Regions from separate parts of the Halobacillus naozhouensis genome, predicted to be linked through region 2. Evidence: a T-box and tRNA genes for the amino acid it is inferred to sense, from the RefSeq annotation. Region 2 holds a T-box; the other holds one or more tRNA genes.
The links. The T-box of region 2 lies ahead of leuS (leucine--tRNA ligase). A T-box ahead of a tRNA ligase gene usually reads a tRNA of that ligase, here a tRNA-Leu.

Region 1 (11,405 bases), 1.6 Mb from region 2:
CCCGGGCCTTGTACACACCGCCCGTCACACCACGAGAGTTGGCAACACCCGAAGTCGGTGAGGTAACACATTATGTGAGCCAGCCGCCGAAGGTGGGGCCAATGATTGGGGTGAAGTCGTAACAAGGTAGCCGTATCGGAAGGTGCGGCTGGATCACCTCCTTTCTAAGGAACTATGGAAGGCGGACACAACCTTCGGGTTGATGGATGCTGATCCATACGGAAGACGCACTGGTTGGTTGTTCAGTTTTGAGAGATCAAACGATCTTCTCAATGTGAACCTTGAAAACTGGATAAGATATTTCAGAACGTGTTTGATCGCAAGATCAACACGGGATGACAAGACATCAAACATCAATTTTTAAACGTCTTTTCACAGATAGTTAAGTGAATAAGGGCGCACGGTGGATGCCTTGGTACTAGGAGCCGATGAAGGACGGGACTAACACCGATATGCTTTGGGAAGCCGTAAGTAGGCTGTGCACCGAAGATTTCCGAATGGGGAAACCCCCTGCTCGTAATGGAGTAGGATCGTTTACTGAATTCATAGGTAAACGAAGGCAGACCCGGGGAACTGAAACATCTCAGTACCCGGAGGAAGAGAAAGCAAACGCGATTTCCCGAGTAGCGGCGAGCGAAACGGAATCAGCCCAAACCAGAAAGCTTGCTTTCTGGGGTTGTAGGACACTCCATTGGAGTTACCAAAAAAGAAGATAGATGAATCGATCTGGAACGATCAGCCAGAGCGGGTAAGAGCCCTGTAATCGACATCTTCTTTTCTCCGGAGTGGATCCTGAGTACGGCGGAACACGAGGAATTCCGTCGGAATCCGGGAGGACCATCTCCCAAGGCTAAATACTCCCTAGTGACCGATAGTGAACCAGTACCGTGAGGGAAAGGTGAAAAGCACCCCGGAAGGGGAGTGAAAGAGAACCTGAAACCGTGTGCCTACAAGTAGTCGGAGCCCATTGATGGGTGACGGCGTGCCTTTTGTAGAATGAACCGGCGAGTTACGACTGTATGCAAGGTTAAGCATCAGAAGCGGAGCCGCAGCGAAAGCGAGTCTGAACAGGGCGCGTGAGTATGCGGTCGTAGACCCGAAACCGTGTGATCTACCCATGTCCAGGGTGAAGGTCAGGTAACACTGACTGGAGGCCCGAACCCACGCAAGTTGAAAATTGCGGGGATGAGGTGTGGGTAGGGGTGAAATGCCAATCGAACACGGAGATAGCTGGTTCTCTCCGAAATAGCTTTAGGGCTAGCCTCAGAATAGAAAGTCTTGGAGGTAGAGCACTGATTGGACGAGGGGCCCCTACCGGGTTACCGAATTCAGTCAAACTCCGAATGCCAACGACTTTGTTCTGGGAGTCAGACCATGGGTGATAAGGTTCATGGTCGAGAGGGAAACAGCCCAGACCGCCAGCTAAGGTCCCTAAGTGTGTGTTAAGTGGAAAAGGATGTGGAGTTGCTTAGACAACCAGGATGTTGGCTTAGAAGCAGCCATCATTGAAAGAGTGCGTAATAGCTCACTGGTCGAGTGACTCTGCGCCGAAAATGTACCGGGGCTAAACACACCACCGAAGCTGCGGATTGATCCGAACGGATCAGTGGTAGGAGAGCGTTCTAAGGGCTGCGAAGTCAGACCGTAAGGACTGGTGGAGCGCTTAGAAGTGAGAATGCCGGTATGAGTAGCGAAAAAAGAGTGAGAATCTCTTTCACCGAAAGCCCAAGGTTTCCTGAGGAAGGCTCGTCCTCTCAGGGTTAGTCGGGACCTAAGCCGAGGCCGAAAGGCGTAGGCGATGGACAACAGGTTGATATTCCTGTACCGCCTCCTTTCCGTTTGAACGACGGGGGGACGCAGGAGGATAAGGAGAGCGCACCATTGGATGTGTGCGTCCAAGCAGTAAGACGGTCGAGGCAGGTAAATCCACTCGGCAACGTCAAGCTGTGATGGGGAGGGAACTAAAGTACCGAAGCTCCTGATTTCACACTGCCAAGAAAATCCTCTAGTGAGGAAAGAGGCGCCCGTACCGCAAACCAACACAGGTAGGCGAGGAGAGAATCCTAAGGTGAGCGGGAGAACTCTCGTTAAGGAACTCGGCAAAATGACCCCGTAACTTCGGGAGAAGGGGTGCTCCTCTGCCGAGGAGCCGCAGTGAAAAGGCCCAAGCGACTGTTTACCAAAAACACAGGTCTCTGCGAAGCCGTAAGGCGAAGTATAGGGGCTGACACCTGCCCGGTGCTGGAAGGTTAAGGGGATGCGTTAGCGCTTTTGGCGCGAAGCGTTGAACCGAAGCCCCAGTAAACGGCGGCCGTAACTATAACGGTCCTAAGGTAGCGAAATTCCTTGTCGGGTAAGTTCCGACCCGCACGAAAGGTGCAACGACTTGGGCACTGTCTCAACGAGAGACCCGGTGAAATTATACTATGCGTGAAGATGCGCATTACCCGCGACAGGACGGAAAGACCCCGTGGAGCTTTACTGTAGCCTGATATTGAATGTTGGTACAGCTTGTACAGGATAGGTGGGAGCCTGAGAAACCGGAGCGCTAGCTTCGGTGGAGGCGCTGGTGGGATACCACCCTGGCTGTACGGACATTCTAACCCAGGACCGTGATCCGGTTCGGAGACAGTGTCAGGTGGGCAGTTTGACTGGGGCGGTCGCCTCCTAAAGAGTAACGGAGGCGCCCAAAGGTTCCCTCAGAATGGTTGGAAATCATTCGCAGAGTGTAAAGGCACAAGGGAGCTTGACTGCGAGACTTACAAGTCGAGCAGGGACGAAAGTCGGGCTTAGTGATCCGGCGGTACCGTATGGAAGGGCCGTCGCTCAACGGATAAAAGCTACCCCGGGGATAACAGGCTTATCTCCCCCAAGAGTCCACATCGACGGGGAGGTTTGGCACCTCGATGTCGGCTCATCGCATCCTGGGGCTGTAGTCGGTCCCAAGGGTTGGGCTGTTCGCCCATTAAAGCGGTACGCGAGCTGGGTTCAGAACGTCGTGAGACAGTTCGGTCCCTATCCGTCGTGGGCGTTGGAAATCTGAAAGGAGCTGTCCTTAGTACGAGAGGACCGGGATGGACACACCGCTGGTGTACCAGTTGTTCCGCCAGGAGCATGGCTGGGTAGCTACGTGTGGACGGGATAAGTGCTGAAAGCATCTAAGCATGAAGCCCCCCTTGAGATGAGATTTCCCCTTACGCCAAGTAAGTAAGATTCCTCAGAGACGATGAGGTCGATAGGTCCGAGGTGGAAGCGTGGTGACACGTGGAGCTGACGGATACTAATCAATCGATGACTTAACTATATCAAAAAGCGGAGACGACCTTTATGGGAGTCAAAGCTAGATTATTAAACGTAAACATGATGTTTGTCTTGCCCCTCTTATCCAGTTTTGAAGGTTTTCAAAAAAAACCTTGAAATTTTCCTTCAAGGATCATATAATATATCTTGTCCTTGAAAATAATAAGGTTTGGTGGTGACGGCGAAGAGGTCACACCTGTTCCCATGCCGAACACAGCAGTTAAGCTCTTCAGCGCCGATGGTAGTCGGGTTGATCCCCGTGAGAGTAGGACACTGCCAAGCCTTATTACATAATCCGGAGGATTAGCTCAGCTGGGAGAGCACTTGCCTTACAAGCAAGGGGTCGCAGGTTCGAGCCCTGCATCCTCCACCATTCATCGCCGGCCTAGCTCAACTGGCAGAGCAACTGATTTGTAATCAGTAGGTTGGGGGTTCAAGTCCTCTGGCCGGCACCATTGATACAACGTTATTTGATTCACTTTTGATCAAGAGCCATTAGCTCAGCTGGTAGAGCATCTGACTTTTAATCAGAGGGTCGGAGGTTCGAGCCCTCCATGGCTCACCATTTTTTAGCGGGTGTGGTGGAATTGGCAGACACGCTAGATTTAGGATCTAGTGCTTCACGGCGTGGGGGTTCAAGTCCCTCCACCCGCATTATACGCGGAAGTAGTTCAGTGGTAGAACACCACCTTGCCAAGGTGGGGGTCGCGGGTTCGAATCCCGTCTTCCGCTCCATTATTACTTAAATGAGAAATCAGAGACCTAGAAAGCTTGTCAAGCCGGGGTGGCGGAATTGGCAGACGCACAGGACTTAAAATCCTGCGGTAGGTTACTACCGTGCCGGTTCGAGTCCGGCCCTCGGCACCATAATAATATATGCGCCCGTAGCTCAATTGGATAGAGCGTCTGACTACGGATCAGAAGGTTAGGGGTTCGACTCCTCTCGGGCGCGCCATTTTTCTTACGGGAAGTAGCTCAGCTTGGTAGAGCACTTGGTTTGGGACCAAGGGGTCGCAGGTTCGAATCCTGTCTTCCCGACCATCTCTAACCAATTTAACGGGGCCTTAGCTCAGCTGGGAGAGCGCCTGCTTTGCACGCAGGAGGTCAGCGGTTCGATCCCGCTAGGCTCCACCATTTTGATCTTTGAAAACTGAACGAACCAACCAGTACGTCAACACATTCTTTCTATTATATAGAGGGAATACAAACAAGCACATTCGGTGTGCAAAGAGTCAAAGGATCTTCAACTAGGTTCGCAACGTCCTGTTGCAACGTTGAAGGCAGTGCATGCGTGCACAAGCAAACTTAACTTTTATGGAGAGTTTGATCCTGGCTCAGGACGAACGCTGGCGGCGTGCCTAATACATGCAAGTCGAGCGCAGGAAGCAGGCAGATCCCCTTCGGGGGTGATGCCTGTGGAATGAGCGGCGGACGGGTGAGTAACACGTGGGCAACCTGCCTGTAAGATCGGAATAACTCCGGGAAACCGGGGCTAATGCCGGGTAATCTTTTCCCTCGCATGAGGGAGAAGTAAAAGATGGCCTTTGGCTATCACTTACAGATGGGCCCGCGGCGCATTAGCTAGTTGGTGAGGTAATAGCTCACCAAGGCGACGATGCGTAGCCGACCTGAGAGGGTGATCGGCCACACTGGGACTGAGACACGGCCCAGACTCCTACGGGAGGCAGCAGTAGGGAATCTTCCGCAATGGACGAAAGTCTGACGGAGCAACGCCGCGTGAACGATGAAGGTCTTCGGATCGTAAAGTTCTGTTGTTAGGGAAGAACAAGTACCGCGCGAATAGAGCGGTACCTTGACGGTACCTAACGAGGAAGCCCCGGCTAACTACGTGCCAGCAGCCGCGGTAATACGTAGGGGGCAAGCGTTGTCCGGAATTATTGGGCGTAAAGCGCGCGCAGGCGGTTTCTTAAGTCTGATGTGAAAGCCCACGGCTCAACCGTGGAGGGTCATTGGAAACTGGGGAACTTGAGGACAGAAGAGGAGAGTGGAATTCCACGTGTAGCGGTGAAATGCGTAGATATGTGGAGGAACACCAGTGGCGAAGGCGACTCTCTGGTCTGTTTCTGACGCTGAGGTGCGAGGGTAGCAAACAGGATTAGATACCCTGGTAGTCCACGCCGTAAACGATGAGTGCTAGGTGTTAGGGGGCTTCCACCCCTTAGTGCTGAAGTTAACGCATTAAGCACTCCGCCTGGGGAGTACGGCCGCAAGGCTGAAACTCAAAGGAATTGACGGGGGCCCGCACAAGCGGTGGAGCATGTGGTTTAATTCGAAGCAACGCGAAGAACCTTACCAGGTCTTGACATCCTTGGACCACCCTAGAGATAGGGTTTTCCCTTCGGGGACCAAGTGACAGGTGGTGCATGGTTGTCGTCAGCTCGTGTCGTGAGATGTTGGGTTAAGTCCCGCAACGAGCGCAACCCCTAATCTTAGTTGCCAGCATTCAGTTGGGCACTCTAAGGTGACTGCCGGTGACAAACCGGAGGAAGGCGGGGATGACGTCAAATCATCATGCCCCTTATGACCTGGGCTACACACGTGCTACAATGGATGGTACAAAGGGCAGCGAAGCCGCAAGGTGTAGCAAATCCCATAAAACCATTCTCAGTTCGGATTGCAGGCTGCAACTCGCCTGCATGAAGCCGGAATCGCTAGTAATCGCGGATCAGCATGCCGCGGTGAATACGTTCCCGGGCCTTGTACACACCGCCCGTCACACCACGAGAGTTGGCAACACCCGAAGTCGGTGAGGTAACACATTATGTGAGCCAGCCGCCGAAGGTGGGGCCAATGATTGGGGTGAAGTCGTAACAAGGTAGCCGTATCGGAAGGTGCGGCTGGATCACCTCCTTTCTAAGGAACTATGGAAGGCGGACACAACCTTCGGGTTGATGGATGCTGATCCATACGGAAGACGCACTGGTTGGTTGTTCAGTTTTGAGAGATCAAACGATCTTCTCAATGTGAACCTTGAAAACTGGATAAGATATTTCAGAACGTGTTTGATCGCAAGATCAACACGGGATGACAAGACATCAAACATCAATTTTTAAACGTCTTTTCACAGATAGTTAAGTGAATAAGGGCGCACGGTGGATGCCTTGGTACTAGGAGCCGATGAAGGACGGGACTAACACCGATATGCTTTGGGAAGCCGTAAGTAGGCTGTGCACCGAAGATTTCCGAATGGGGAAACCCCCTGCTCGTAATGGAGTAGGATCGTTTACTGAATTCATAGGTAAACGAAGGCAGACCCGGGGAACTGAAACATCTCAGTACCCGGAGGAAGAGAAAGCAAACGCGATTTCCCGAGTAGCGGCGAGCGAAACGGAATCAGCCCAAACCAGAAAGCTTGCTTTCTGGGGTTGTAGGACACTCCATTGGAGTTACCAAAAAAGAAGATAGATGAATCGATCTGGAACGATCAGCCAGAGCGGGTAAGAGCCCTGTAATCGACATCTTCTTTTCTCCGGAGTGGATCCTGAGTACGGCGGAACACGAGGAATTCCGTCGGAATCCGGGAGGACCATCTCCCAAGGCTAAATACTCCCTAGTGACCGATAGTGAACCAGTACCGTGAGGGAAAGGTGAAAAGCACCCCGGAAGGGGAGTGAAAGAGAACCTGAAACCGTGTGCCTACAAGTAGTCGGAGCCCATTGATGGGTGACGGCGTGCCTTTTGTAGAATGAACCGGCGAGTTACGACTGTATGCAAGGTTAAGCATCAGAAGCGGAGCCGCAGCGAAAGCGAGTCTGAACAGGGCGCGTGAGTATGCGGTCGTAGACCCGAAACCGTGTGATCTACCCATGTCCAGGGTGAAGGTCAGGTAACACTGACTGGAGGCCCGAACCCACGCAAGTTGAAAATTGCGGGGATGAGGTGTGGGTAGGGGTGAAATGCCAATCGAACACGGAGATAGCTGGTTCTCTCCGAAATAGCTTTAGGGCTAGCCTCAGAATAGAAAGTCTTGGAGGTAGAGCACTGATTGGACGAGGGGCCCCTACCGGGTTACCGAATTCAGTCAAACTCCGAATGCCAACGACTTTGTTCTGGGAGTCAGACCATGGGTGATAAGGTTCATGGTCGAGAGGGAAACAGCCCAGACCGCCAGCTAAGGTCCCTAAGTGTGTGTTAAGTGGAAAAGGATGTGGAGTTGCTTAGACAACCAGGATGTTGGCTTAGAAGCAGCCATCATTGAAAGAGTGCGTAATAGCTCACTGGTCGAGTGACTCTGCGCCGAAAATGTACCGGGGCTAAACACACCACCGAAGCTGCGGATTGATCCGAACGGATCAGTGGTAGGAGAGCGTTCTAAGGGCTGCGAAGTCAGACCGTAAGGACTGGTGGAGCGCTTAGAAGTGAGAATGCCGGTATGAGTAGCGAAAAAAGAGTGAGAATCTCTTTCACCGAAAGCCCAAGGTTTCCTGAGGAAGGCTCGTCCTCTCAGGGTTAGTCGGGACCTAAGCCGAGGCCGAAAGGCGTAGGCGATGGACAACAGGTTGATATTCCTGTACCGCCTCCTTTCCGTTTGAACGACGGGGGGACGCAGGAGGATAAGGAGAGCGCACCATTGGATGTGTGCGTCCAAGCAGTAAGACGGTCGAGGCAGGTAAATCCACTCGGCAACGTCAAGCTGTGATGGGGAGGGAACTAAAGTACCGAAGCTCCTGATTTCACACTGCCAAGAAAATCCTCTAGTGAGGAAAGAGGCGCCCGTACCGCAAACCAACACAGGTAGGCGAGGAGAGAATCCTAAGGTGAGCGGGAGAACTCTCGTTAAGGAACTCGGCAAAATGACCCCGTAACTTCGGGAGAAGGGGTGCTCCTCTGCCGAGGAGCCGCAGTGAAAAGGCCCAAGCGACTGTTTACCAAAAACACAGGTCTCTGCGAAGCCGTAAGGCGAAGTATAGGGGCTGACACCTGCCCGGTGCTGGAAGGTTAAGGGGATGCGTTAGCGCTTTTGGCGCGAAGCGTTGAACCGAAGCCCCAGTAAACGGCGGCCGTAACTATAACGGTCCTAAGGTAGCGAAATTCCTTGTCGGGTAAGTTCCGACCCGCACGAAAGGTGCAACGACTTGGGCACTGTCTCAACGAGAGACCCGGTGAAATTATACTATGCGTGAAGATGCGCATTACCCGCGACAGGACGGAAAGACCCCGTGGAGCTTTACTGTAGCCTGATATTGAATGTTGGTACAGCTTGTACAGGATAGGTGGGAGCCTGAGAAACCGGAGCGCTAGCTTCGGTGGAGGCGCTGGTGGGATACCACCCTGGCTGTACGGACATTCTAACCCAGGACCGTGATCCGGTTCGGAGACAGTGTCAGGTGGGCAGTTTGACTGGGGCGGTCGCCTCCTAAAGAGTAACGGAGGCGCCCAAAGGTTCCCTCAGAATGGTTGGAAATCATTCGCAGAGTGTAAAGGCACAAGGGAGCTTGACTGCGAGACTTACAAGTCGAGCAGGGACGAAAGTCGGGCTTAGTGATCCGGCGGTACCGTATGGAAGGGCCGTCGCTCAACGGATAAAAGCTACCCCGGGGATAACAGGCTTATCTCCCCCAAGAGTCCACATCGACGGGGAGGTTTGGCACCTCGATGTCGGCTCATCGCATCCTGGGGCTGTAGTCGGTCCCAAGGGTTGGGCTGTTCGCCCATTAAAGCGGTACGCGAGCTGGGTTCAGAACGTCGTGAGACAGTTCGGTCCCTATCCGTCGTGGGCGTTGGAAATCTGAAAGGAGCTGTCCTTAGTACGAGAGGACCGGGATGGACACACCGCTGGTGTACCAGTTGTTCCGCCAGGAGCATGGCTGGGTAGCTACGTGTGGACGGGATAAGTGCTGAAAGCATCTAAGCATGAAGCCCCCCTTGAGATGAGATTTCCCCTTACGCCAAGTAAGTAAGATTCCTCAGAGACGATGAGGTCGATAGGTCCGAGGTGGAAGCGTGGTGACACGTGGAGCTGACGGATACTAATCAATCGATGACTTAACTATATCAAAAAGCGGAGACGACCTTTATGGGAGTCAAAGCTAGATTATTAAACGTAAACATGATGTTTGTCTTGCCCCTCTTATCCAGTTTTGAAGGTTCGCCCTTCCTAACAGAATGATGTGGTGGCGACAGCGAAGAGGTCACACCTGTTCCCATGCCGAACACAGCAGTTAAGCTCTTCAGCGCCGATGGTAGTCGGGTCGATCCCCGTGAGAGTAGGACGCGGCCACATTATTATATAGTAAAAAACCGGAAGCATATGCTTCCGGTTTTTTACTATATAATAATAACGATCCTTTATTCCTGACCAAGGAAGGTGGAATCTGAATGGATGAGTTTGTTATATTTAATGAACATTTGGAAACATTTTTTATACGTTTATTAATAGCATTGCTCTTATCAGGTGTTATTGGTTTTGAAAGAGAATTGAAAAATCACTCAGCAGGATTTCGTACGCATATATTAGTTGGGATCGGTTCGTGCCTCATGATGCTTTTATCCCTGTATGGATTTGAACACTTTATAAACAACTACGATAATGTACGTTTTGATCCTTCACGAATCCCTTCATATGTTATTAGCGGGATTGGGTTTCTGGGGGCAGGCACAATAATTGTGAATGGGATGACGATAAGAGGATTAACAACAGCTGCTTCTATTTGGACTGTTGCGGGACTGGGCCTGGTAGTTGGTGCTGGAATGTACGATGTGGCCATGCTTGCTACTATTTTAGTTTTGCTGAGCTTAATCTTTTTGAACAATTTAGAGAAAAAGTATTTTAGCAGTTATTTTAAAAATTCCTATGTACTTATTACCGATGAACGGATAGAGACTGGTAAATTGCTTGCTGTCTTTGATGATGAGGATATTGAATTGCAAAGTGTGGAAATTGAAAATTTGAATAATCGTACTAAAAGCATACTCATACACATTAACAAAGGCCAGGAATTTAATGACGCTGCACTAATTGAACGACTCTCAAACGTAGAAAATGTAATACAGGTCAAACAGAAAAGATAAGAAAACTATACGACAAAATCGTATAGTTTTTTTGGTTTTAAGCTCCCTTTAATTAGGGAATGATTACAGATATAACAAAACATTTTATTTGCGTATATGTACAAATTGAGTATAATAAAATTATAGTCAAAGATAGTCAAAGTCAAATGAGGAGGAGGGAAAATGCGGAATATATCCGACATCATAGAAGAATATTTAAAGAATGTTATAGACAGTAATGAGAAGAAAGCTATTGAAATCAAGCGAAGCGAAATCGCTGACAGATTTCAATGTGTACCTTCCCAAATAAATTATGTGATTAAAACACGGTTCACTGTGGAAAAAGGTTATATAGTTGAAAGTAAGCGTGGAGGCGGAGGCTATATTCGCATTAGGCGTGTTCAACATCGATCAGAAGCACAGATGATCGAAGACCTTATCCACCTTATCCACCCTAAGGTTTCACAATCTGTAGCGGTCGATATTATCGAAAGATTACTCGAAAATCACAGCATCACAGGTCGCGAAGCTCGTATGATGGTAAGTGTAATGGACCGTGAAATACTCGCTTTTCCCCTTCCTCTAAGGGACGAGATCCGTTCAAGAATTTTAACGGCTATGCTGTTTACCCTTAAGTACAAAAGCTGAAATAGGAGGGAGAGAATGTTATGGAATGCCAACGATGCCATAACCGTCCTGCCACTGTTCATTTGACACAGTTATTAAATGGTGAAAAGACCGAAATCCATGTTTGTGAACAATGCGCGAAGGAAAAAGGATATATGCATGACCATGAAGAAAACTTTATATTGAACGACTTGTTAACTGGACTCTTTAATTTCGAAACAAAACACTCGTTGAAAGGTCATCCCCATAGTGCTCCGTCACCTAAGGAACAACTCAAATGCCCTAATTGCGGTTTGACATTTCAAGAGTTCGCAAAGGCAGGGAAGTTTGGCTGTGCTGAATGTTATAAAACATTTGATGACAAGTTAAATCCTATTTTAAGAAGGGTTCATAGTGGCAATACGCGTCATGATGGTAAAATTCCTAGACGTGAAGGAGGCAACTTGCATCTTAAACGTCAGATGGAT
Region 2 (11,405 bases):
AATCAGTGTGGTCTGCTCGATTGCCTGATGGTCGATCAGCCGCTGTTTGGTATTGAAGATGGCTTCATCCTGGATATCAAATCCATATATGTGTCCGGTTTCACCAACGAGCTGGCTGATTAATAGAGTATCATGTCCATTACCGCACGTCCCGTCTATGGCGATATCCCCCATTGTTAGCACATCTGTCATCAATTCATGAGCGTAATGCAGGACTCTTTTAAGGGTCATGTTTAGATGCCTTCTTTCTAAGCGTGTCTTGTTCAATGTATAGCAAAAGTATTGTAGCATGTTTTGGTTTAAATTTAAATTTTGAAACGAATCCATTTGAGTTATCATGATAAGTGACCAAAATAAAATTGTTTAAAATAGATTAGATTGGAGGTCTTTCATTGGAGGAGTGGGGGTTACAGCGCACATATAGGAAAAGATTCGACATGTAAGCCCATTTTGAAAAATAGGCTTACACCTTTTATTTTTTAGGCTGTTTACTAGATGAAGATTTTTGCTTGTTTTTGATTGTATCAAAGGCTTTTTTAGCATAACGTTTAGTTTGTTCAGGGTTTTGTTTTGCATAATCCGTTGCCTTTTTAAATAATTTTCGTACCATGGGCACCCTCCATTAGGTAATAGTTTGATGTAACTATCTAGATACCCAGTATAAACGTTTACTAAACATTATAGGGAGTAAGCTTGACAAAGCTATCACCATTCATTACTATACGAATATATATAATAAACGTGGAAGAGGACTAGTAGTAAAGTTTCAAGCATAAGAGAGGCAGCGGTCGGTGTAAGCTGTCCTTGACCTTTATGAACTCGCCTTGGATGTTGAAGGAGCGAACAAGTCAGTAGTTCCTTCCGGCTCTATCACCGTTATCGATGTCAAGTGAGCGTATGATAACGTTAATTTGGGTGGTACCGCGGGAGATAAGTCTCTCGTCCCTTTGAATATAAGGGACGAGAGACTTTTTTATATAGCAAAAGTAAGAAGGAGGAACAGTATGGCTTTTGATCATAAGAAAATTGAAAAGAAATGGCAGAAATACTGGGTAGATAATAAAGTTTTTAAAACAGACAATGATTCGGAAAAAGAGAAGTTTTATGCGCTGGATATGTTCCCTTATCCATCAGGTGCTGGTCTTCATGTCGGTCATCCTGAAGGCTATACAGCAACAGATATTCTTTCAAGAATGAAGCGTATGCAGGGATATGAAGTGCTGCACCCAATTGGCTGGGATGCTTTTGGGCTCCCTGCTGAACAATATGCCCTGGACACTGGGAATGACCCTCGGGAATTTACAAAACATAATATTGATACTTTTCGCAGGCAAATCCAGGAACTAGGCTTCTCTTATGATTGGGACAGGGAAGTTAATACGACCGATCCCGACTATTATAAATGGACACAATGGATTTTTCTTAAACTATATGAAAAAGGACTTGCTTATATTGATGAGGTAGCCGTGAACTGGTGCCCCGCACTAGGTACGGTACTTGCCAATGAGGAAGTAATCGACGGCAAAAGTGAGCGTGGAGGCCATCCTGTTGAACGCAGACCTATGAAACAGTGGATGCTTAAAATTACTGCCTATGCAGACCGGCTTCTTGATGATCTTGAAGAATTAGATTGGCCTGAAAGCATTAAAGATATGCAGCGAAACTGGATCGGCAAATCAGAAGGTGCGGAAGTAAGCTTCGATATCGCCGGTCACGGAACTTCTTTTGGCGTATTTACTACGAGACCTGATACACTTTTTGGAGCGACCTATGCTGTGCTGGCGCCTGAGCATCCACTAGTGGATGTAATTGTGACAGATGAACAACAAGAAGCTGTGAAGGATTACATCGATCAAGCACAGAAGAAAAGTGATCTTGAGCGAACAGACTTGGCCAAAAATAAATCAGGTGTATTTACCGGGGCTTATGCTGTCAACCCGATTGATGGTAATAAATTGCCGATATGGGTAGCTGATTATGTGCTGATGAGTTATGGTAGCGGCGCAATCATGGCGGTCCCGGCCCATGATGAACGTGATTATGAATTTGCTACAAAGTATGATCTTCCAATTATCGAAGTAGTTGAAGGCGGGGATATTGAAGAAGAGCCGTACACGGGTGATGGAAAACATGTGAACTCTGATTTCTTAAATGGATTAGATAAAGAAGAAGCGATTAAGAAATCAATTAACTGGCTGGAGAAAAATGAAAAAGGCACGAAGAAAACGACTTACCGGCTCCGTGACTGGTTATTCAGCCGTCAGAGATATTGGGGAGAACCGATTCCTATTATCCATTGGGAGGATGGAACGACTTCACCTGTTCCGGAAGATCAACTTCCTGTAACGCTGCCAATAACTACGGAAATCAAACCTTCAGGCACGGGGGAATCGCCATTAGCCAATATTAGTGAATGGGTGAATGTGGTTGACCCGGAAACAGGCATGAAGGGGCGCCGTGAAACGAATACAATGCCGCAGTGGGCGGGCAGCTGCTGGTATTACCTTCGATACATTGACGCTCATAACGACGGGGTGTTTGCCGATTTCGAAAAATTAAAGAAATGGCTGCCTGTCGACGTCTATATTGGAGGAGCAGAGCACGCAGTTCTACACTTGCTATATGCACGCTTCTGGCATAAAGTGCTTTATGACATTGGTGCTGTTCCCACAAAAGAACCTTTCCAAAAATTGTTTAACCAAGGGATGATTCTTGGTGAAGGTAACGAGAAAATGAGTAAATCTAAAGGAAATGTAGTGAACCCGGACGATATTGTTTATAGTCACGGCGCGGATACACTAAGGTTATATGAAATGTTTATGGGTCCTCTTGACGCTTCGGTTGCCTGGTCTACGAATGGGCTTGATGGAGCAAGACGTTTTCTAGACCGTGTGTGGAGATTGTTTGTGGTCGACGGACAACTTTCGAAAGCTGTTAAAGAAAATAGTGCTGATATGTCATTGGAGAAGACGTATCATGAAACTGTCCAAAGGGTAAGTGAAAACTTCCAGGAGCTACGCTTTAACACAGGGATTTCCCAAATGATGGTTTTCATTAATGAAGGTTATAAAGCGAACGAGATTCCTAAAGAATTTGCTGAAGGGTTTGTCAAGTTGTTATCCCCTGTAGCCCCTCACTTGGCTGAAGAACTATGGGAGAAACTTGAGCACAAGGAAACAATCAGCTACCAGGAATGGCCGACTTTCGATGAATCGAAGCTCGTAGAAAATGAGGTGGAGATTGTAATCCAGGTCATGGGAAAAGTACGGGCCAAGATGATGATTAATGTAGATGCTTCAAAAGAGGATTTGGAAAAAGCTGCGTTAGAGAATGAACAAGTGCAAGAATGGCTGGAGGGGAAAACAGTTCGTAAGGTAATTGCTGTGCCAGGTAAACTGGTAAACATTGTAGCCAACTAATTATATAGGAGAGAGGACGTCATTCTTTCGAAGGCGTCCTTTTTTTAGGCATACGAAAGCGACATCCAGCTCCAGCGCGCAAGACTAGTCAATTGTCTCCGTGGCTCCGCATTGAAGGTGGCACACGCCCTCGCTCGTAGTGGTTAGTTCGGTCTTAGACGAACTTCCTCTGTCTTGTCTATCGAACGCTTGTGCTTTTGAACAGTAACATTGAGTTCAAATTCTTGACTTCAATATGTAGACTAATACAATATGAATCACAGATAACTTTAAGGAGGAGATCTCTGATGAGCAATATTCCTGAAATCACTGCAGACGAACTGCAAGAGGCTCTTGATAGTAACAAGGAGTTCACCGTTATAGATGTAAGGGAAGATGAAGAAGTAGAACAGGGTGTAATTCCTACTGCCAACCACATTCCGCTAGGTCATATACCAGAAGCTGTTGGCAACCTAGACCCAAGAAAAGAATATATCATGGTTTGCCGCTCTGGAAGAAGAAGCATGAATGCCTCTGAATTTTTAAAGGAAAATGGATTTGAACAGGTCCACAATCTTAAAGGCGGTATGCTTGCCTGGAATGGTGAGCTCGTTTTTTAAGGTAATAGAGGAAACATTGTATGGAACTTATCTTAATTTTAATAATTGTAATCGTACTAATACTTTTCCTGAAAAATGCAGCAGACCATAAGTCGCTTACTTATATTGGGGATGAACAGATTTCTATAAAGGAGTACTGTATCATAGACATCCGAGATTATATATCGGCTTCACATTCTCCATACCCAGGGTCTGAAAATATCCCCCTTAGCTATCTATCTCGTGAGCTTAAAGAGCGTATGGACTGTGAAAAGAATATTTTACTGATCACCGATGATAAACGCGGTGCAAAAATGGCAGCCAAAATCATTAGAAAGAAATGGAAAAGCTCTATTTATTATATAAAGTCAGCCTGAAAAACTACACTTATCCTGGGTGTGGTTTTTTTAAAATAGTCATTGACAATTTATTTCATAACATATAGAGTATTTAGTGTTGCTTTTAAAATACAAATAGTTACAATTTGATTGGTGATTCGAAAAATCTATTGAACTATTGACAATCTTTTAGGCTTTATGCTAGAATTAATTTACGTCGCATCAATCCATTGCGAATACCTATTAATGCAACTGATATTTCATAAAGAAAGTTGTTGACTTCAACTCTTTTACCATGTTACATTAATTAGGTCGCTGTTTTGAAGCGGCACTCAACATTTTGATCTTTGAAAACTGAACGAACCAACCAGTACGTCAATACATTCTTTCTATTATATAGAGGGAATACAAACAAGCACATTCGGTGTGCAAAGAGTCAAAGGATCTTCAAATAGGTTCGCAACGTCCTGTTGCAACGTTGAAGGCAGTGCATCCGTGCACAAGCAAACTTAACTTTTATGGAGAGTTTGATCCTGGCTCAGGACGAACGCTGGCGGCGTGCCTAATACATGCAAGTCGAGCGCAGGAAGCAGGCAGATCCCCTTCGGGGGTGATGCCTGTGGAATGAGCGGCGGACGGGTGAGTAACACGTGGGCAACCTGCCTGTAAGATCGGAATAACTCCGGGAAACCGGGGCTAATGCCGGGTAATCTTTTCCCTCGCATGAGGGAGAAGTAAAAGATGGCCTTTGGCTATCACTTACAGATGGGCCCGCGGCGCATTAGCTAGTTGGTGAGGTAATAGCTCACCAAGGCGACGATGCGTAGCCGACCTGAGAGGGTGATCGGCCACACTGGGACTGAGACACGGCCCAGACTCCTACGGGAGGCAGCAGTAGGGAATCTTCCGCAATGGACGAAAGTCTGACGGAGCAACGCCGCGTGAACGATGAAGGTCTTCGGATCGTAAAGTTCTGTTGTTAGGGAAGAACAAGTACCGTGCGAATAGAGCGGTACCTTGACGGTACCTAACGAGGAAGCCCCGGCTAACTACGTGCCAGCAGCCGCGGTAATACGTAGGGGGCAAGCGTTGTCCGGAATTATTGGGCGTAAAGCGCGCGCAGGCGGTTTCTTAAGTCTGATGTGAAAGCCCACGGCTCAACCGTGGAGGGTCATTGGAAACTGGGGAACTTGAGGACAGAAGAGGAGAGTGGAATTCCACGTGTAGCGGTGAAATGCGTAGATATGTGGAGGAACACCAGTGGCGAAGGCGACTCTCTGGTCTGTTTCTGACGCTGAGGTGCGAAAGCGTGGGTAGCAAACAGGATTAGATACCCTGGTAGTCCACGCCGTAAACGATGAGTGCTAGGTGTTAGGGGGCTTCCACCCCTTAGTGCTGAAGTTAACGCATTAAGCACTCCGCCTGGGGAGTACGGCCGCAAGGCTGAAACTCAAAGGAATTGACGGGGGCCCGCACAAGCGGTGGAGCATGTGGTTTAATTCGAAGCAACGCGAAGAACCTTACCAGGTCTTGACATCCTTGGACCACCCTAGAGATAGGGTTTTCCCTTCGGGGACCAAGTGACAGGTGGTGCATGGTTGTCGTCAGCTCGTGTCGTGAGATGTTGGGTTAAGTCCCGCAACGAGCGCAACCCCTAATCTTAGTTGCCAGCATTTAGTTGGGCACTCTAAGGTGACTGCCGGTGACAAACCGGAGGAAGGTGGGGATGACGTCAAATCATCATGCCCCTTATGACCTGGGCTACACACGTGCTACAATGGATGGTACAAAGGGCAGCGAAGCCGCAAGGTGTAGCAAATCCCATAAAACCATTCTCAGTTCGGATTGCAGGCTGCAACTCGCCTGCATGAAGCCGGAATCGCTAGTAATCGCGGATCAGCATGCCGCGGTGAATACGTTCCCGGGCCTTGTACACACCGCCCGTCACACCACGAGAGTTGGCAACACCCGAAGTCGGTGAGGTAACACATTATGTGAGCCAGCCGCCGAAGGTGGGGCCAATGATTGGGGTGAAGTCGTAACAAGGTAGCCGTATCGGAAGGTGCGGCTGGATCACCTCCTTTCTAAGGAACTATGGAAGGCGGACACAACCTTCGGGTTGATGGATGCTGATCCATACGGAAGACGCACTGGTTGGTTGTTCAGTTTTGAGAGATCAAACGATCTTCTCAATGTGAACCTTGAAAACTGGATAAGATATTTCAGAACGTGTTTGATCGCAAGATCAACACGGGATGACAAGACATCAAACATCAATTTTCAAACGTCTTTTCACAGATAGTTAAGTGAATAAGGGCGCACGGTGGATGCCTTGGTACTAGGAGCCGATGAAGGACGGGACTAACACCGATATGCTTTGGGAAGCCGTAAGTAGGCTGTGCACCGAAGATTTCCGAATGGGGAAACCCCCTGCTCGTAATGGAGTAGGATCGTTTACTGAATTCATAGGTAAACGAAGGCAGACTCGGGGAACTGAAACATCTCAGTACCCGGAGGAAGAGAAAGCAAACGCGATTTCCCGAGTAGCGGCGAGCGAAACGGAATCAGCCCAAACCAGAAAGCTTGCTTTCTGGGGTTGTAGGACACTCCATTGGAGTTACCAAAAAAGAAGATAGATGAATCGATCTGGAACGATCAGCCAGAGCGGGTAAGAGCCCTGTAATCGACATCTTCTTTTCTCCGGAGTGGATCCTGAGTACGGCGGAACACGAGGAATTCCGTCGGAATCCGGGAGGACCATCTCCCAAGGCTAAATACTCCCTAGTGACCGATAGTGAACCAGTACCGTGAGGGAAAGGTGAAAAGCACCCCGGAAGGGGAGTGAAAGAGAACCTGAAACCGTGTGCCTACAAGTAGTCGGAGCCCATTGATGGGTGACGGCGTGCCTTTTGTAGAATGAACCGGCGAGTTACGACTGTATGCAAGGTTAAGCATCAGAAGCGGAGCCGCAGCGAAAGCGAGTCTGAACAGGGCGCGTGAGTATGCGGTCGTAGACCCGAAACCGTGTGATCTACCCATGTCCAGGGTGAAGGTCAGGTAACACTGACTGGAGGCCCGAACCCACGCAAGTTGAAAATTGCGGGGATGAGGTGTGGGTAGGGGTGAAATGCCAATCGAACACGGAGATAGCTGGTTCTCTCCGAAATAGCTTTAGGGCTAGCCTCAGAATAGAAAGTCTTGGAGGTAGAGCACTGATTGGACGAGGGGCCCCTACCGGGTTACCGAATTCAGTCAAACTCCGAATGCCAACGACTTTGTTCTGGGAGTCAGACCATGGGTGATAAGGTTCATGGTCGAGAGGGAAACAGCCCAGACCGCCAGCTAAGGTCCCTAAGTGTGTGTTAAGTGGAAAAGGATGTGGAGTTGCTTAGACAACCAGGATGTTGGCTTAGAAGCAGCCATCATTGAAAGAGTGCGTAATAGCTCACTGGTCGAGTGACTCTGCGCCGAAAATGTACCGGGGCTAAACACACCACCGAAGCTGCGGATTGATCCGAACGGATCAGTGGTAGGAGAGCGTTCTAAGGGCTGCGAAGTCAGACCGTAAGGACTGGTGGAGCGCTTAGAAGTGAGAATGCCGGTATGAGTAGCGAAAAAAGAGTGAGAATCTCTTTCACCGAAAGCCCAAGGTTTCCTGAGGAAGGCTCGTCCTCTCAGGGTTAGTCGGGACCTAAGCCGAGGCCGAAAGGCGTAGGCGATGGACAACAGGTTGATATTCCTGTACCGCCTCCTTTCCGTTTGAACGACGGGGGGACGCAGGAGGATAAGGAGAGCGCACCATTGGATGTGTGCGTCCAAGCAGTAAGACGGTCGAGGCAGGTAAATCCACTCGGCAACGTCAAGCTGTGATGGGGAGGGAACTAAAGTACCGAAGCTCCTGATTTCACACTGCCAAGAAAATCCTCTAGTGAGGAAAGAGGCGCCCGTACCGCAAACCAACACAGGTAGGCGAGGAGAGAATCCTAAGGTGAGCGGGAGAACTCTCGTTAAGGAACTCGGCAAAATGACCCCGTAACTTCGGGAGAAGGGGTGCTCCTCTGCCGAGGAGCCGCAGTGAAAAGGCCCAAGCGACTGTTTACCAAAAACACAGGTCTCTGCGAAGCCGTAAGGCGAAGTATAGGGGCTGACACCTGCCCGGTGCTGGAAGGTTAAGGGGATGCGTTAGCGCTTTTGGCGCGAAGCGTTGAACCGAAGCCCCAGTAAACGGCGGCCGTAACTATAACGGTCCTAAGGTAGCGAAATTCCTTGTCGGGTAAGTTCCGACCCGCACGAAAGGTGCAACGACTTGGGCACTGTCTCAACGAGAGACCCGGTGAAATTATACTATGCGTGAAGATGCGCATTACCCGCGACAGGACGGAAAGACCCCGTGGAGCTTTACTGTAGCCTGATATTGAATGTTGGTACAGCTTGTACAGGATAGGTGGGAGCCTGAGAAACCGGAGCGCTAGCTTCGGTGGAGGCGCTGGTGGGATACCACCCTGGCTGTACGGACATTCTAACCCAGGACCGTGATCCGGTTCGGAGACAGTGTCAGGTGGGCAGTTTGACTGGGGCGGTCGCCTCCTAAAGAGTAACGGAGGCGCCCAAAGGTTCCCTCAGAATGGTTGGAAATCATTCGCAGAGTGTAAAGGCACAAGGGAGCTTGACTGCGAGACTTACAAGTCGAGCAGGGACGAAAGTCGGGCTTAGTGATCCGGCGGTACCGTATGGAAGGGCCGTCGCTCAACGGATAAAAGCTACCCCGGGGATAACAGGCTTATCTCCCCCAAGAGTCCACATCGACGGGGAGGTTTGGCACCTCGATGTCGGCTCATCGCATCCTGGGGCTGTAGTCGGTCCCAAGGGTTGGGCTGTTCGCCCATTAAAGCGGTACGCGAGCTGGGTTCAGAACGTCGTGAGACAGTTCGGTCCCTATCCGTCGTGGGCGTTGGAAATCTGAAAGGAGCTGTCCTTAGTACGAGAGGACCGGGATGGACACACCGCTGGTGTACCAGTTGTTCCGCCAGGAGCATGGCTGGGTAGCTACGTGTGGACGGGATAAGTGCTGAAAGCATCTAAGCATGAAGCCCCCCTTGAGATGAGATTTCCCCTTACGCCAAGTAAGTAAGATTCCTCAGAGACGATGAGGTCGATAGGTCCGAGGTGGAAGCGTGGTGACACGTGGAGCTGACGGATACTAATCAATCGATGACTTAACTATATCAAAAAGCGGAGACGACCGTTTATGGGAGTCAAAGCTAGATTATTAACGTAAACATGATGTTTGTCTTGCCCCTCTTATCCAGTTTTGAAGGTTCACCCTTCCTAACAGAATGATGTGGTGGCGACAGCGAAGAGGTCACACCTGTTCCCATGCCGAACACAGTAGTTAAGCTCTTCAGCGCCGATGGTAGTCGGGTCGATCCCCGTGAGAGTAGGACGCGGCCACGTCAATTTAAAAAGCCTTGGATATATCCAAGGCTTTTTTGTATGTTTTAATTCTTCAGTAGAGGTTAGAACATGAAGGGGTTACCTTTATTCAGAACGATCACTTTCTTTTTTATCAGGTGACCAGTCTTTCTGTTCATCTGTCTCTAAAATACCTATAGTAGCATCGACGATACTTTCATCTTGTAACACTTTTTCTTGTATTTGATACTTAATATCATCTGCTTCGGCTAAAGTCATCCCTTTTCTTAATTCAATATAACTTTCTACATGGTAGTCTCTTCCTTCTTGAAGGATACGTAGTTTGTTAATATCCACAACATTATCGTCATTTAAAATAACTTTAGCTACCCTCTCCTCTACAATTTTAGGAGCCGCGACACCAATAAGACCGAGTGTGTTTTCATACCCAATTTTCAATGCGATGCCAATGAGTAATATACCGATAATTAAAGTACCTAGCCCATCTAGAAAGTAAAGACCAGTAAAGTAGGAAAGTACCACAAAAATAAGGGCGATCGCTGAACCGGCTGTTGCTACAATATCTTCATAGAAAACGAGACGTGTCGGCGGTGCGGCCAGACTAACGTTTTTAAATGCATTTATAAAGATATTGCCACCGTTTGACTCAGAACGGCTTTCCTTACCAATTTCTTTCATTACCTTAATTAAAATATAGCCGTCGACCAAAATGGCGATCGCTAGTATGCCAACGTTTAGCCAAATGTTAGAAGAAGGATGCGGTTCTTGTATTAATTTCCATCCTTTTAAGATGGTTTCATAAGCCATGATCGTTATTATGGTTACAGCAATGAGCACAAAAAGGTTCACGACTCGTCCGAATCCAGTAGGGAATCGCTTAGTTGGTTCTTTTTCAGCTAATGCGCTTCCGAAATACACAAATCCCTGGTTAGTCGCATCTGCGGCAGAATGAATGGCAGTAGCGAACATGGCTCCACTCCCACTCACTGCAGCAGCTATCCCTTTAATGATCGCCAACAATGTGTTCCCTATTGCTGCAATACCAGATGATTTATTTCCCTTTTTGAGCAATTTAAAAAAGGCCATAAAATTTTCACCCTCACAATTTTAATAAGTACTTTTTTATTTTGCTTTAAAAGAGTTATTTTAAACTGAGATTTGCAAGTTACTTAAAACTTTTTTGAAGTGGGTTGACTTAAAAGGTATATTTGGCACCGGAGGTATTTGTATGATTACTGAAAAGCAGATGTAAATATAGTGGAGGGGCAAGGAATGTGGTTGGTCGGGGAATTACTATGTGGATTCAAAGGGTTACTTAGTATCCTGGTGAATTTCTTAGGGATATCTATTGGTAAAGAGGCTGAGAGAGCAGACTTTTTACTCTCTCAGAATATTTCCTTTTGAGCCATACATGTTTTAAGTGCCCATTGCTTCATAGGCAGCATGGATCCCGGCCACTCTTCCCGTAACCATAGCCGCTGTAATATTATAGCCTCCCGTATACCCATGAATATCGAGAATTTCTCCACAAAAATATAACCGATTCATTAGTTTTGATTGCATCGTGTTTGGTACGATTTCTTTAATGGAGACACCACCGCCTGTTACAAAAGCTTTTTCAATAGGCTGGGAATCAT

Region 1: it has a tRNA-Leu gene. The T-box ahead of leuS (leucine--tRNA ligase) is inferred to sense a tRNA for this amino acid. The anticodon was not compared.

What each region holds. Positions count from the first base shown of each region.
Region 1 covers NZ_CP121671.1:112,029-123,433, forward strand. The annotation lists rRNA gene P9989_RS00625 (16S ribosomal RNA) at 1-164, shown strand, start outside; rRNA gene P9989_RS00630 (23S ribosomal RNA) at 381-3,304, shown strand; rRNA gene rrf (5S ribosomal RNA) at 3,469-3,582, shown strand; tRNA gene P9989_RS00640 (tRNA-Val) at 3,598-3,673, shown strand; tRNA gene P9989_RS00645 (tRNA-Thr) at 3,680-3,755, shown strand; tRNA gene P9989_RS00650 (tRNA-Lys) at 3,790-3,865, shown strand; tRNA gene P9989_RS00655 (tRNA-Leu) at 3,873-3,954, shown strand; tRNA gene P9989_RS00660 (tRNA-Gly) at 3,961-4,035, shown strand; tRNA gene P9989_RS00665 (tRNA-Leu) at 4,079-4,167, shown strand; tRNA gene P9989_RS00670 (tRNA-Arg) at 4,179-4,255, shown strand; tRNA gene P9989_RS00675 (tRNA-Pro) at 4,265-4,341, shown strand; tRNA gene P9989_RS00680 (tRNA-Ala) at 4,359-4,434, shown strand; rRNA gene P9989_RS00685 (16S ribosomal RNA) at 4,612-6,174, shown strand; rRNA gene P9989_RS00690 (23S ribosomal RNA) at 6,391-9,314, shown strand; rRNA gene rrf (5S ribosomal RNA) at 9,431-9,544, shown strand; gene P9989_RS00700 (MgtC/SapB family protein) at 9,640-10,332, shown strand; gene P9989_RS00705 (CtsR family transcriptional regulator) at 10,495-10,959, shown strand; gene mcsA (protein-arginine kinase activator protein McsA) at 10,980-11,405, shown strand, end outside.
Region 2 covers NZ_CP121671.1:2,723,067-2,734,471, reverse strand. The annotation lists gene mnmM (tRNA 5-(aminomethyl)-2-thiouridylate-methyltransferase MnmM) at 1-231, opposite strand, end outside; gene P9989_RS14320 (hypothetical protein) at 473-610, opposite strand; T-box leader at 734-950, shown strand; gene leuS (leucine--tRNA ligase) at 1,005-3,419, shown strand; gene P9989_RS14310 (rhodanese-like domain-containing protein) at 3,707-4,018, shown strand; gene P9989_RS14305 (rhodanese-like domain-containing protein) at 4,039-4,374, shown strand; rRNA gene P9989_RS14300 (16S ribosomal RNA) at 4,851-6,419, shown strand; rRNA gene P9989_RS14295 (23S ribosomal RNA) at 6,636-9,559, shown strand; rRNA gene rrf (5S ribosomal RNA) at 9,676-9,789, shown strand; gene P9989_RS14285 (cation diffusion facilitator family transporter) at 9,874-10,854, opposite strand; gene P9989_RS14280 (BaiN/RdsA family NAD(P)/FAD-dependent oxidoreductase) at 11,185-11,405, opposite strand, start outside.